DNA from 3 places in the Buttiauxella sp. BIGb0552 genome. Region 1 is predicted to be linked to each of the others. Evidence: predicted binding sites of a transcription regulator. Region 1 holds the regulator's gene; each other region holds the start of a gene.
The links. The regulator PurR, encoded in region 1, represses purine synthesis genes. The targets are predictions, from matches to a motif close to CANGCAAACGTTTGCNTG.

Region 1 (4,970 bases):
AGGCGATAGTTTGCGGCACATAGCTCAGGCCAATTGCCGCCGGGCTGTAACCCATATCGTTCAGAATAAACGGAGAACCGGTCAGCCAGGCAAAGAAGCTGGCAGAGCAAGCTGCGTAAATCAACACGTTGCCGCTATATACACGAGAGCGCAGTAACGACATAAAGCTGACTTTATTGTCTTCTGTTTGCGGGTGATGCTGGGTACGTGGTTTCAGACGCAGAGTTGGGATCATCAGCACCAGCGTGATGGCAAACAGTGTGGCGAAAATCGCCTGCCAGTCAAAGTGGGTCAAAATCCAGCTACCCAAAAGTGGAGCCAGTGCAGGAGACAGACCAACCAGCGGCATAATCGTTGCAAAAATACGATTTGCGCGGTTTGCCGGGTAGTAATCGGTCACCAGTGCCTGCCAGCTTACCGCGGCAGAACAAACACCAACGGCCTGAACGAAGCGCAGGACCAGCAGAGCGGTGGCACTTTCTACCCACAACATTCCAATACAACCGACGGCGAACAGACTCAGACCGGCCAGCAAAACTGGTTTACGTCCGAAATGGTCTGACAGCGGCCCCCACATTAACTGGGCAAACGCAAAGCCCGCAAGGAACAGGCTCAGGCTCGCACTAACGGCGGAGGCATCGGTCTGTAAATCTTGCTGAATGGCAGCGAAAGCAGGCAGATACATGTCTGTGGCAAGGAAGCCCAGAACACTTAATCCAGCCAGCCAGATAAGAAATCCTTTTGATGGTTGCATAATTTTCTCTTGTTTTATCTTGCAGGTTGATCGCCGCGAGAGTGTACGGAGTGCAAATAGGCTTGTGAAACGCTAATATTTGTAGGTTGCGTTCAAAAATTTTGTGAGCAGAGAAATGTGGTCAGAATATTCGCTGGAAGTGATAGATGCGGTAGCGCGCAATGGCAGCTTCAGTGGTGCAGCACAAGAGCTGCACCGCGTTCCGTCAGCTATCAGCTATACGGTACGGCAACTTGAAGATTGGTTAGCGGTTCCGTTATTCGAACGTCGCCATCGGGATGTTGAATTAACCCCCGCAGGCGTCTTTTTCCTGAAAGAAGGCCGCTCTGTTATCAAAAAAATGATGACGACACGGCAGCAGTGTCAACAGATCGCAAATGGATGGCGCGGGCACCTGGCTATCGCAGTTGATAACATCGTTAAACCTGAACGAACGCGTCAGTTGGTGTTGGATTTTTATCGTCATTTTCCGGATATCGAACTGCGTATATTCCAGGAAGTGTTTAACGGCGTGTGGGATGCGCTGGCTGATGGGCGAGTTGAAGTCGCGATTGGTGCGACACAAGCTATTCCTGTCGGGGGGCGTTATGCGTTCCGCGATATGGGGACGTTGAGTTGGCGCTGTGTGGTGTCATCAAATCACCCACTGGCACAGCAGGGCGGAACCTTAAGTGATGATGATCTGCGAGCCTGGCCGTCGTTAGTACTGGAAGATACCTCCCGTTCGCTACCGAAGCGTATTACCTGGCTTTTGGATAACCAGCGTCGAGTTGTGGTTCCAGACTGGGAATCTGGCTCTGATTGTCTTAGCGCGGGTTTATGTATTGGTATGGTGCCATTGCATATAGCAAAGCCGTGGTTGGCTTCAGGGCAGTGGAGTGAGCTGACGCTCGATAACCCGTTCCCGGACGCGGCATGTTGCCTGACATGGCGGCAAAATGATGCTTCGCCAGCTCTGGCCTGGCTGCTGGAGTATTTAGGGGATAGTGAGACGATGAATCAGGAGTGGTTGCAGGAGCCTGCTTAGACAGGCTCCATTGACTATTTTAGCGGCGGTAATCGCGGAATGGGCCATCAGCCACAGAACGGCGTTCAATCAGGCGCGGATGTACTTCAATTGATTGCGACTCTTCGCGTTTATTGACGATTCTATCCAGCAGCATATTGAAAGCTGTTTCACCCAGCGAGTCCTTCGGCTGGTGAATGGTGGTCAATGCCGGTGTGAAATAACGAGCGTTACGCACGTTGTCATAACCGATAATGGAAATATCCTGCGGTACGCGTAAACCCATTTCATCAGCAGCACAAATTGCGCCCATCGCCATAATGTCGCCGCCGCAGAATACTGCGGTAGGGCGCTGAGACTGACCGATAATCTGCTGCATGGCGCGGTAGCCTGACTCAGGTTCAAAGTCACCTTGCACAATCCAGTTCTCAGGAATAGCGATCCCAGCTTCTTCCAGCGCCTTCATAAAACCAGCATGGCGGCCGCCACCGGTATTACGCTCCATTTGGCCAGGGATTGCACCAATTTCGCGGTGACCACGTTCAATCAAATAACGTCCAGCCAGATAGCCACCGTGGAAGGCATTATCGACAACGGAGTCGGTGAAATCTGCGCGGGCTTCGCCCCAGTCCATCACAACCATTGGGATGTGACGATACTCTTCAAGCATAGTCAGTAATGATTCCGGATATTCAGAGCACATCACCAGCAGCCCATCGACGCGCTTTTGCGCCATCATGGATAAATAGGCGCGCTGTTTTTCGAAATTATTGTGCGCATTACCCAAAATCAGGGTGTAGCCTTTTTCAAAGCAGCTATTTTCGACAGCTTCGATTATCTCGGCAAAATAGGGTGCTTCGCTAGAAGTGGCTAGCAAACCAATCGTTTTGGTGTGATTAACTTTCAAGCTACGCGCGACGGCGCTCGGCGAATAGTGCAATTGTTTGATTGCCGCCCAGACCGCGTTACGTGTTTCTTCCGCCACAAAACGGGTCTTGTTAATCACATGTGATACGGTTGTGGTGGAAACGTTTGCGAGCTTCGCTACGTCCTTGATTGTCGCCATTAAATTTCACTCCGGGCCATATCGTAAACCCCTGATAACCAATGTGTTAAACGTTTGCGTACGCCAACTCCTGAGGCAACGTTAAGGTTGCAGGTATGCCGGGATTGCGACATAAAACGGGAGGAGGGCGTTGAGTAGATGGTACGCAATAAATTAGCGTGGGATTTTGGCCTATCCAGGAGAAAAGTGAAAGAGGGAAAAGCGATATCAGGTTAAAACCAGGGGGATTTTTATGTCTGATTGTGGGAAAATCAAGCCGACACACCGATTGTAGGGTAATAAAAGGAGTTTGCTAATGAGTACCGATCTGAAATTTTCAATCATGACCACGGTTGTTGTTTTGGCACTGATTGTGTGTGGCGCGTTAACCGCCGTACTGCACTGATACATCGCTCTGATTAAAATGGGCCGCAATCGCGGCCCATATATTTTAGGTTTTATGCTGCCAGATTCTTAGCAACAAACTCCCAGTTCACCAACGCCCAGAAATGCTCAAGATAGCCAGCACGAGCATTGCGGTAGTCGATGTAGTACGCATGTTCCCACACATCCACAGTCAATAACGGTGTTGCCGCTGTTGTTAGTGGGGTACCCGCGTTTGAGGTAGAGACAATCGCCAGAGCGCCATCTTCTTGTTTGACAAGCCAGGTCCAGCCAGCGCCAAAGTTTTTAATAGCTGCATCAGTGAACTGCTGTTTAAACTCAGCAAAGCTACCAAACGACTTATTAATGGCTTCCAGAAGCTCTCCAGTTGGTTCACCGCCAGCATTTGGTGCCAGGCAATTCCAGTAGAAGGTGTGGTTCCAAACCTGTGCTGCGTTGTTAAACACGCCGCCTTCGGAAGTACGAACGATCTCTTCGAGATTTTTACCTTCAAACGCAGTGCCCTTAACCAGATTGTTCAGGTTAGTGACATAGGTTTGATGGTGTTTACCGTAATGGTATTCCAGAGTTTCGGCGGAGATATGCGGTGCTAAAGCATCTTTTGCATATGGTAGTGCAGGTAGTTCGAACGACATTGCTGACTCCTTATTACCCTTCATACTTCGAGCTGCATCTTTGTTGGCTGCGATGCAACTCGAATTATTTTGGGTATCTATTGTTAAACATCACTTTTAGTGCGGGTTTAGGGTAACAAATTGAAAGGATAAGCAAAAGAGGGAACTCACCTGCCCAGGGAAGGGCAGGCGCAGGTTTTCGATAAATAGAGTTTAACGAATTGTTTTAGGGGTCATAACGCGTTTGGCACCGACATAGTGGCGCTGCCAGTAGTCTTCGCTTAGTGAGGTTATCTGGATATCTTGTCCGGTACGCGGTGACTGAATAAATTTACCGTTGCCCACGTACACGCCAACATGGTCAGCGGTGCCCCGACCTTGGGTGCGGAAGAAGACCAAATCACCAGTTTCAAGCTCCCCACGATCTACAGATGAGGCATCACGCAGGTGATACATCTCGTTAGCGGTACGAGGAATACGGAACTTCACTAAATCTTTGTATGCGTAGTAAACCAGACCGCTGCAATCGAAACCGGTAACCGGCGAGGTGCCACCCCAACGATACGGTTTGCCTATCTGGCCCATCAATTTGTTCATTGCCGTTTTTTGTGCTTTTTGCACACGGACTTTATGCGCCGCAGCAATCGTCGTTGGCTGCTCTGATTTAACTTTTACACAATGCGCTTTATGGCCTTTACGCGGCTTGCTGCATTTTTCGGTGAAAGTAACAGGCTGGACTTTTGCGAGCTTAGAGGTTTTATTGCGGGAGTTTTTTGCAAGATTCTTTGTTTTAGCGCTGCTGGCATTTTGGGCGGTTTTACTTTTTGCGGCAGTTGTTTCTTTTTTCTTGCTGGCTGTTTTGACTGAGGTGGTGCTTTTTTTGCTGGTGGTAGTGGTTTTACTCTTACTGCTTTTTTCTGTGCTCTTCGTTGTGCTTTTAACAACGTGCGCTTTTTGCGCAGCCACGGGACGAGCGTGCTCAGACGCATGCGTCAATGGTGTATACGGCAAGGTAAATAGCAGAGCACAGAGCGTGATAGAAATTTTTGTTATCCGCGCCACTCGACAATCCCCTGGTGAAAATGAATGCATGAGAAAAACCATCATGCCCGTGTATGATTTTGCGAAACCCGCCGATTCTAATCT
Region 2 (4,970 bases), on a different contig from region 1:
TGGCTGTGGACGTGGTGATTCTTGAAGTCGGCCTGGGTGGTCGCCTGGATGCGACCAATATTGTCGATGCCGATGTAGCCGTTGTCACCAGTATCGCCCTTGATCACACAGACTGGCTGGGGCCAGACCGTGAAAGTATCGGACGTGAAAAAGCTGGGGTCTTCCGTGGTGGTAAACCTGCTGTGGTGGGCGAGCCAGATATGCCACACACTATTGCTGATGTAGCGGCTGAAAAGGGTGCTCATCTGCTGCGCCGTGATGTCGACTGGTCTTATCAAGTGGGTGAGAACAGCTGGAGTTTTAAAGACGCACAGGGTGAACTCAACGAGCTGCCTATGCCGTTAGTCCCACAGCCAAATGCGGCGACCGCATTGGCCGCGTTGCGTGCAAGCCAGCTAAATGTCAGTGTTGAAGCTATTATTCAAGGGATTAAAGAGGCGGCACTACCGGGCCGTTTCCAGATTATTTCGCAGGCCCCTTTGGTTATTCTCGATGTGGCGCATAATCCCCATGCGGCGGCCTATCTTGCCGGGCGCCTTGCGCAGCTACCCAAGCGTGGGCGAGTGTTGGCGGTAATTGGCATGCTCCATGACAAAGACATCGCCGGTACGCTGGCAAATTTGTCTCATCAAGTTGATAGCTGGTATTGTGCTCCTCTGGAAGGGCCACGCGGTGCGACGGCCGAGCAACTGATTGAGCATCTGGGCCAGGGTGAAGTCTACGGCACAGTGGCGCAAGCCTGGAATGCTGCGATGAGTGCAGCAACAGAGGATGATACCGTGCTGGTGTGTGGTTCATTTCATACAGTAGCCCACGTAATGGAAGCGCTGGACGCGGAGAAAACAGGTGGCGAGTAAGTTTCAAAATCGATTAGTAGGGACCATCATTTTGGTCGCACTGGGGGTCATTATCCTGCCAGGGCTGCTCGATGGTCAGAAAAAGCATTATCAGGATGAATTCGCAGCCATTCCTCTGGTTCCAAAACCAGGGGATACCGCTGAGCCGGATATGTTGCCTGTCGCAACTCAGGCACTCCCTTCTCAGCCACCTGAAGGTGCCGCAGAAGAGGTGAGAGCGGGTACGGCAGCAGCACCAGGATTAGATATCGCCTCACTGCCAAGTGATGGTGGTGCGGGTATTGATGAAGTTCCGGTCGCCCGTGCTCAACCAAAACCGCAACCTGTCGTTGAAAAGCCGAAACCTAAGCAGGTCGAAAAACCGCAGAGTAAGGCTGAGATTGATCAAACGGCAGAACGTCTGGCGATGATGAACGAAGAACCGCCAGCACCTGAGAAACCTGCGAAGCAAGAAACGACCGAACAAGCGCCAACCGGCAAAGCTTACGTCGTGCAACTAGGTGCATTAAAGAATGCCGACAAAGTGAATGAAATTGTTGGTAAACTACGCGGCGCTGGGTTCCGTGCTTACACGTCACCGTCGACACCAGTGCAGGGGAAAGTTACCCGTATTTTGGTGGGACCGGACGCTTCGAAAGACAAACTTAAGTCGTCTTTGGGCGAGCTGAATTCGCTTTCCGGGCTGAACGGTGTGGTCATGACTTACACGGCCAGATAAACCCGCAGAGCGGCGGGATTTAGGGCAAGTTTTTAATGGCGTTGAGCATTTTTTCAACGCCATTATTTATTTACGCGAGGGAAGGAAATCCCTACGCAAACGTTTTCTTTTTCTGTTAGAATGCGCCCCGAACTGGACGTCAGGGCGATTTGTCGTGAGATTTGTTCATGGTCTGGATAGATTACGCCATTATTGCAGTCATCGGTTTTTCGGCTCTGATTAGTGTTATTCGTGGGTTTGTGCGTGAAGCGTTATCGCTGGTGACCTGGGGTTGTGCTTTCTTTGTCGCCAGTCATTACTACACTTACCTGTCAGTCTGGTTCACAGGCTTTGAAGACGAACTGGTACGTAATGGAATAGCTATCGCGATACTCTTTATCGCGACACTCATTGTCGGTGCGATAGTCAATTATGTGATTAGCGCATTGGTTGAGAAAACCGGCCTGTCGGGTACAGACAGGGTGTTGGGGATCTGTTTCGGTGCTTTACGTGGAGCATTGATCGTCGCCGCCATTCTGTTCTTTCTTGATACGTTTACTGGTTTTTCGAAGAGTGACGACTGGCAAAAGTCGCAGCTTATCCCGCAATTCAGTTTCATCATCAGATGGTTCTTTGACTATCTGCAAAGCTCGTCAAGTTTCTTGCCTCGGCCTTAGGGCGGGGGTTATGGCTTAGAGTCTGATTTTTCTGGCTATTTTATTTTCAATTAACGCCAGAAAAACAGACTCACGATGAGGAAAAGACAACATGTGCGGTATTGTCGGTATCGCCGGTTTCATGCCGGTAAACCAGTCTATCTATGATGCGTTAACGGTGCTTCAGCATCGTGGACAAGATGCCGCAGGCATCGTCACCATTGATGCTTTAAACTGTTTTCGTCTACGCAAAGCTAATGGACTGGTGAGTGATGTATTTGGTGCCATTCACATGCAACGCTTACAAGGAAACATGGGCATTGGTCATGTGCGATACCCTACAGCGGGTAGTTCCAGCGCTTCTGAAGCCCAGCCTTTCTATGTTAACTCTCCGTACGGCATTACCCTTGCACACAACGGTAACCTGACTAACGCCCACGAACTGCGCCAGAAGCTGTTCGAAGAAAAGCGTCGTCACATTAACACCACTTCCGATTCTGAAATCCTGCTGAATATTTTCGCCAGTGAGCTGGATAACTTCCGCAACTATCCTCTGGAAGCAGACAACATTTTTGCCGCCATTGCCGCGACTAACCGCCAGATTCGTGGTGCTTATGCCTGTGTTGCGATGATTATCGGCCACGGTATGGTTGCCTTCCGCGATCCAAACGGCATCCGCCCACTCGTAATGGGCAAGCGTGATTTGAACGACGGTCGCACTGAATATATGGTGGCTTCCGAAAGCGTTGCGCTTGATACCCTGGGCTTCGAATTCCTGCGTGATATCGCACCGGGTGAAGCGGTATACATCACTGAGAAAGGGCAGTTGTTCACCCGCCAGTGTGCTGATAACCCAACCAGCAACCCTTGCCTATTCGAATACGTCTACTTCGCGCGTCCGGACTCCTTTATCGACAAGATTTCCGTTTACAGCGCACGCGTTGAGATGGGCAAAAAACTCGGTGAGAAAATTGCCCGCGAGTGGGAAGATCTGGATATCGATGTGGTTATCCCGATTCCAGAAACATCCTGCGATATCGCGCTCGAAATCGCGCGTATTCTCGACAAGCCATATCGCCAAGGCTTCGTGAAGAACCGCTACGTTGGCCGTACTTTTATCATGCCGGGCCAGCAGCTGCGTCGTAAATCTGTACGTCGTAAACTCAACGCTAACCGTGCTGAGTTCCGCGATAAGAACGTTCTGCTGGTGGATGACTCCATCGTGCGTGGTACCACTTCTGAGCAAATTATCGAAATGGCACGTGAAGCCGGTGCGAAGAAAGTTTACCTCGCGTCAGCGGCACCGGAAATTCGTTTCCCGAACGTATACGGCATCGACATGCCAAGTGCTAACGAACTGATTGCTCACGGCCGTGAAGTTGACGAGATCCGTCAGTTGATTGGCGCCGATGGTCTTATTTTCCAGGATCTGAACGATCTGATTGAGGCTGTACGCGTTGAGAATCCGGATATCACGCAGTTTGAATGCTCGGTGTTCAACGGTATCTATGTGACCAAAGATGTGGATCACGAATACCTTGAATATCTTGAGTCACTGCGTAATGACGATTCACAAGCGATTGCCCGTCAGAATGAAGTGGAAAACTTAGAGATGCACAACGAGGGTTAAAGCCATCCTCACCTTAACCCTCTCCCGGAAGGAGAGGGTTACCATTTCTTGCATCCCTGCCCATCTTGCGGCAAAGTCAGCCCAGATAAACTCCTCGGGCGAACTAAAATATGAAACGGTTAATTGTTGGAATTTCAGGTGCCAGTGGTGCAATCTACGGTGTGCGACTACTTCAGGTACTGCAACAATTACCCGATATCGAAACTCATCTCATTCTGAGTAACGCTGCTCGCCAGACCCTTGCCTTAGAAACCAATATTTCCCTGCGTGAAGTTCAGGCTCTGGCTGATGTGGTTCATGACGCCCGTGATATCGCCGCCAGCCTCTCTTCAGGCTCTTTTAAGACGCACGGCATGGTGATATTACCTTGTTCGATTAAAACCCTTTCTGGCATTGTCCATAGCTATACCGATGGCCTACTGACGCGTGCGGCAGATGTGGTGCTGAAAGAGCGCCGCCCGCTGGTGCTTTGCGTGCGCGAAACGCCGCTGCATCTTGGTCATTTGCGTTTAATGACTCAGGCCGCCGAATTAGGTGCTGTGATTATGCCGCCAATGCCGGCGTTTTATCATCGCCCGCAAAGCGTGCAGGACATCATCGACCAGACGGTCAATCGGGTACTCGACCAGTTTGATATTGAGCTACCACAGGACTTGTTCACCCGCTGGAACGGCGCATAAATATTGCGCCAGTGTGGTGCATCACAAAACCCTTCGCCTCAAAATGGGGCGATTTTGTAACCCCGATCACTTCCAGAACATTTATCCGCTATTTTCCACCGTTAATGCTTTTCCCTCATACCAGACCTGCTATCTTTCATTCTCGTGACAGAGTTGTAACTTTTATTTAACACAAAGCCGCGCACTTTCTTCCACGCAAGAAAAAGTGGCATGGGAACTGCAACTCTGGTCTGCAACACAAAGCAAACACAACACGACGTTACACATAATAAGATCAGCCACCTGAGGGTTATGTATGAAAAAGCAAGTTCTCGCTCTGTCATTACTGCTTGGCCTGAGTGCCACCGCAAGTGTCTTCGCAGCCATTCCGCAGAGCATTCGTCTTGGTACGGACACCACATATGCACCGTTCTCATCTAAAGACGCGAAAGGGGATTTTGTTGGTTTCGA
Region 3 (4,970 bases), on a different contig from region 1:
GGATGACGTGCGCGAAGCGCTGGCAGAAGTTGGCATCACCGGCATGACGGTAACTGAAGTTAAAGGTTTTGGTCGTCAGAAAGGGCACACCGAGCTGTACCGTGGTGCCGAGTACATGGTGGATTTCCTGCCAAAAGTAAAAATTGAAATTGTCGTCACAGACGACATCGTTGATACCTGTGTGGACACCATTATCCGCACTGCGCAAACTGGTAAAATCGGCGATGGTAAAATCTTTGTCTTTGATGTGGCGCGTGTGGTGCGTATCCGTACTGGCGAAGAAGACGACGCCGCGATTTAACTGGCCTTTATGGCGGGAGTTAAATTGATATTACTCGCCATTTTCAATACTCAAAATAATTCGAGTCGCAGGAAGGCGACCTGGCCGCAAGTCCCCAGGAGCATAGATAACTATGTGACTGGGGCGAACGGGTGCAGCCAACGCACCTGCAACTCGAAGTATGAAGAGTATAAATCACATCACTTTATGCGGGCCAAAACACTCATAATTAATTCGGTCCTGCCCTATGCCTAGCTTCACCAACTGCTCCGCCGCAAAACGCATAAAACTTACCGGGCCGCAAAGATAGAACTGCATATCTGGTGCACTGATTTTGCTTTCCAGGGTCAGTAAATCCATCAAACCTTCGCTATCAAATTTTGCCTGTGCACGGCAGCTTTCGGATGGTGTGCGATACCAGACGTGGCGCTCAAAGCGTGGCAACTGTTCACCCAGGTGATTCACTTCATCCGCAAATGCATGTACGTCACCATGTTCAGCGGCATGGAGCCAGTTCACCTGCGCGCTATGGTCATTTTTCGCCAGCGTATCGAGCATTGCCAGCATCGGCGTTTGGCCAACACCTGCTGAAATCAACGTAACTGGCGTTTGCCCGTTCACATCCATAAAGAAATCACCAGCAGGCGCAGCCAGATGCACTTCATCGCCCATCTGCGCGTGGTTGTGTAACCAGCTTGAAACCTGGCCCAAATCTTCGCGTTTCACCGCAATGCGATAGCTTTTGCCATCTGGCTTGCGGGTCAATGAATATTGGCGAATCTCCTGATGCGGGAAACCTTCAGGTTTCAGCCATACGCCAAGATATTGGCCTGGTTGATAATCCGCGACTGGTTTACCATCCAGCGGTTCAAATTCAAAGCTGGTGATAAGTGAGCTCTGCGGCTCTTTTGCCACAATGCGGAAGGCGCGAGTGCCTTCCCAACCGCCATTTTTCGCCGCGTTTTGCTGGTAGATTTCCGCTTCACGATTGATAAACACGCCTGCCAGCACGCCATACGCTTTGCCCCACGCATCCAATACTTCCTGGCCCGGGCTGAACATTTCATCCAGCGTTGCTAACAGGTGACCGCCGACGATGTCGTACTGTTCCGGTTTGATCTGGAAGCTGGTGTGTTTCTGCGCGATTTTTTCTACCGCTGGCAGTAACACCGCCAGATTTTCAATATTAGCCGCGTATGCACAGATGGCATTGAACAGCGCTTCACGCTGATCGCCATTGCGCTGGTTGCTCATATTGAAGATTTCTTTCAGCTCAGGATTATGGCTGAACATGCGATCGTAAAAGTGAGCGGTAAGTTTTGGGCCGGTTGCGGCAAGCAGGGGAATGGTGGATTTCACAACAGCGATGGTTTGTGCGTCAAGCATGGTATGGCTCCTTTTATACCCGTCATATTTCAAGCCGCAGGGGTGATAGATGCAACTCGAATTATTTAGGGTTTTCTAATTGATGTATTTTAAATGCATCTTATAAAATTATCGGATTAAAAAAAAGCACTACATTGTAAATGGATACTTACTGAGTCGATTCGGCTCACAGAACGTGAAATTTCTGCATGTTGATGATGAATTAATATCCGCAGAAATAGCTTGCCACTTTTGGCTTCAAACCCTTGCAGGACGCCGAGCCAATCGTTTGCGTAAAAACCTCTGTCAAGACCTATCACCTGATACCAATTCGGTTTACACTGTTGCCCGTTGTTTGAGAGAGCCCTCAAAGCTGTTCGAATTTTTACTGTTAGCTGAGTCTGGAGATGCGAATGTTAAAACGTGAAATGAACATTGCCGATTACGATGCCGATTTATGGCAGGCCATGGAGCAAGAAAAAGTACGTCAGGAAGAGCACATTGAACTGATCGCCTCCGAAAACTACACCAGCCCGCGCGTGATGCAGGCTCAGGGTTCTCAGTTAACTAACAAATATGCCGAAGGTTACCCAGGCAAACGTTACTACGGCGGCTGCGAATACGTTGATGTCGTTGAACAACTGGCTATCGACCGTGCAAAAGAGCTGTTCGGCGCTGATTACGCTAACGTGCAACCGCACTCCGGTTCACAGGCTAACTTCGCGGTATACACCACTTTGCTGGAACCAAGCGACACCGTTCTGGGTATGAACCTGGCACATGGCGGCCACCTGACTCACGGCTCCCCGGTAAACTTCTCCGGCAAGCTGTACAACATCGTTCCTTATGGTATCGATGAAACCGGTCATATCGACTACGCAGACCTGGAAAAACAAGCTAAAGCCCATAAGCCGAAAATGATCATCGGTGGCTTCTCTGCTTATTCAGGCGTGGTTGACTGGGCAAAAATGCGTGAAATTGCAGACATGGTTGATGCGAAACTGTTCGTGGACATGGCACACGTTGCTGGCCTGATTGCTGCGGGCGTTTACCCGAACCCGGTTCCACATGCACACGTTGTGACAACCACTACGCACAAAACTTTGGCAGGCCCACGCGGTGGTTTAATCCTCGCGAACGGCGGCAGCGAAGAGCTGTATAAGAAACTGAACTCCGCTGTCTTCCCAGGCGCGCAGGGCGGCCCACTGATGCACGTCATCGCGGGTAAAGCTGTTGCACTGAAAGAAGCAATGGAACCTGAGTTCAAAACTTACCAGCAGCAAGTTGCTAAGAATGCAAAAGCAATGGTTTCTGTGTTCCTGGACCGTGGTTACAAAGTGGTTTCTGGCGGTACTGACAACCACCTGTTCTTGCTGGATCTGGTTGATAAAAACCTGACCGGTAAAGAAGCTGATGCTGCATTGGGTCGCGCGAATATCACCGTGAACAAAAACAGCGTGCCAAACGATCCGAAGAGCCCGTTTGTGACTTCTGGTATCCGTATCGGTACTCCAGCGGTGACTCGCCGTGGCTTCAATGAAGCAGACGTTCGCGAACTGGCTGGCTGGATGTGTGATGTGTTAGATAGCATCAACGACGAAGCGGTTATCGAACGCACCAAGCAAAAAGTTCTGGATATCTGCGCCCGCTTGCCGGTTTACGCATAATTTCCGCTACGTAAGTCACTAAAGCCCACGTTATGTGGGCTTTGTTGTTTTTGATGGCTAATGTTGATCGCGCGTGATTAAACTGCAGTTCTTCGCAGTGGCTACGGTATCGCTGCTCTGAGTTGCCTGAATACAGGCATCCATTGGCGATAAGGGGGGCGGGGTATTAACCGTCTGGGCTGCACAACCTGCCAATAACAGCCCGAAAATAATCACACCTGCTTTATGCATAATTTCACTCCTTGCCAGATGTTGACTGGGATATCCGGGGAATATTTCCTCACGGCTTATTCTTTACCCAGCGTGGCTTCCACATACAAATAACCAATTCCCATCACTTGCTGTGGCCGCGAAAGCTTGCCGAAACTAATTTGTGTCGCATTAATCTTTAGCGCATCGCCATGGTCAAACGGATTAAACCCAATCTGCCGATTGATGGTTGCCAGCCAGTCCTCGCCAAATCCACAGCTTCTACCATAAAACAAAATATTGTTAATATTTAATATATTAAGGAAATTATACAAACTCAGCCCAATGGCATTAGCTGCACTTTCTACCCAGCTACGAACTTGTTCATCGCCACTATGCCAGGCTGAAATAAGCTGTGCGGAGGTGACATTTTCCGGGTCTTGTCGTGCCGAACCAGGTTGCGATTTTAACCAGATACGCGCCTGTTTTTTTAACGCTGAAAGCGATGCGACGGTTTCCAGACAGCCGTAGCGCCCGCAGTCACAGGCCATGCCATCAGGGTTCACAATGGTGTGGCCGATTTGCCCACTGCCATACAAACTGCCGCGATAAATCTGCCCGTTGATGACAAACGATGAACCAATCCCGTAATCCACATTTATCACGCAGAAATCCTGGCGGTTTGCCGGGTTTTGCCATTTTTCTGCCAGCGCCAGCATCACACAGTCGTTATCGACTCTTACCGTTACACCAAGCTTTTCCTCCAGCAGATATTTAATTTCTACCGGCTCACGCCACGGAGCCTGCGGCATGGTTTGCGAAACGCCTGTCACAGGATCGACTTGCCCATGAATAGCCAGAGCGAGATTGATGACTTTTTTCGGCCAGATTTTGCGTTGATTACGCCAGATGTTCTCAATAGCGGCCAGTAATACCTGCGGTGTGGCGGCGTTCACATGGATACGCTCAAATTCCCCTTGCGGTGAAAGTTGTGCGTCGCACAGTTGGCTTTCAATACTGGTGGGCGTGACATTCATGCAGAGAATGAAATCGCCATCAGGTGGAATTTGGTAACTGCCGCTGTTAATGCCTCGGTTACTGAGGTTTTCGCTGGAGTGGCTCAGTTTGCCATCGCTCACCAACTCCTCAAGGATCTTACTCACCGCTGGAATGGACAGCCCGGTGTACTGCGCAAACTGCGATTTGCTTAGCCGCTTATGCTGCCAAACCAGTTTCATAATCGTCTGGCGGTTAAGTTGGCGCACGCGTTGATTATTCAGCCCTGAATTATGCATTTCACTAAACCCCGTTAACTTTATTGTGTGAGCATTAAGCGCTCTAAGCCGTTATGAGTTCTCTACACTGCAAACATAACGTATTTCACTGTTGTTTGTTTACTGGAGAAGCGAAATGTACGGAGCCGTTAGCGTCTGGCAAGAGACGATTGCTTTACCCACCTGGACTACCGG

Region 2: the regulator PurR is predicted to act here: its motif matches at 1,668-1,685, upstream of cvpA (colicin V production protein).
Region 3: the regulator PurR is predicted to act here: its motif matches at 1,924-1,941, upstream of glyA (serine hydroxymethyltransferase).

The regions. Positions count from the first base shown of each region.
Region 1 covers NZ_SODY01000001.1:186,727-191,696, forward strand. The annotation lists gene punC (purine nucleoside transporter PunC) at 1-754, opposite strand, end outside; gene punR (DNA-binding transcriptional activator PunR) at 870-1,781, shown strand; gene purR (HTH-type transcriptional repressor PurR) at 1,801-2,826, opposite strand; gene EDF88_RS00860 (YnhF family membrane protein) at 3,122-3,211, shown strand; gene sodB (superoxide dismutase [Fe]) at 3,264-3,845, opposite strand; gene EDF88_RS00870 (C40 family peptidase) at 4,038-4,886, opposite strand.
Region 2 covers NZ_SODY01000004.1:261,889-266,858, forward strand. The annotation lists gene folC (bifunctional tetrahydrofolate synthase/dihydrofolate synthase) at 1-857, shown strand, start outside; gene dedD (cell division protein DedD) at 847-1,575, shown strand; gene cvpA (colicin V production protein) at 1,743-2,231, shown strand; gene purF (amidophosphoribosyltransferase) at 2,323-3,840, shown strand; gene EDF88_RS13360 (UbiX family flavin prenyltransferase) at 3,951-4,520, shown strand; gene argT (lysine/arginine/ornithine ABC transporter substrate-binding protein ArgT) at 4,816-4,970, shown strand, end outside.
Region 3 covers NZ_SODY01000004.1:38,335-43,304, forward strand. The annotation lists gene glnB (nitrogen regulatory protein P-II) at 1-301, shown strand, start outside; gene hmpA (NO-inducible flavohemoprotein) at 476-1,666, opposite strand; gene glyA (serine hydroxymethyltransferase) at 2,059-3,312, shown strand; gene EDF88_RS24690 (hypothetical protein) at 3,370-3,543, opposite strand; gene EDF88_RS12340 (ROK family protein) at 3,600-4,796, opposite strand; gene EDF88_RS12345 (DUF5107 domain-containing protein) at 4,912-4,970, shown strand, end outside.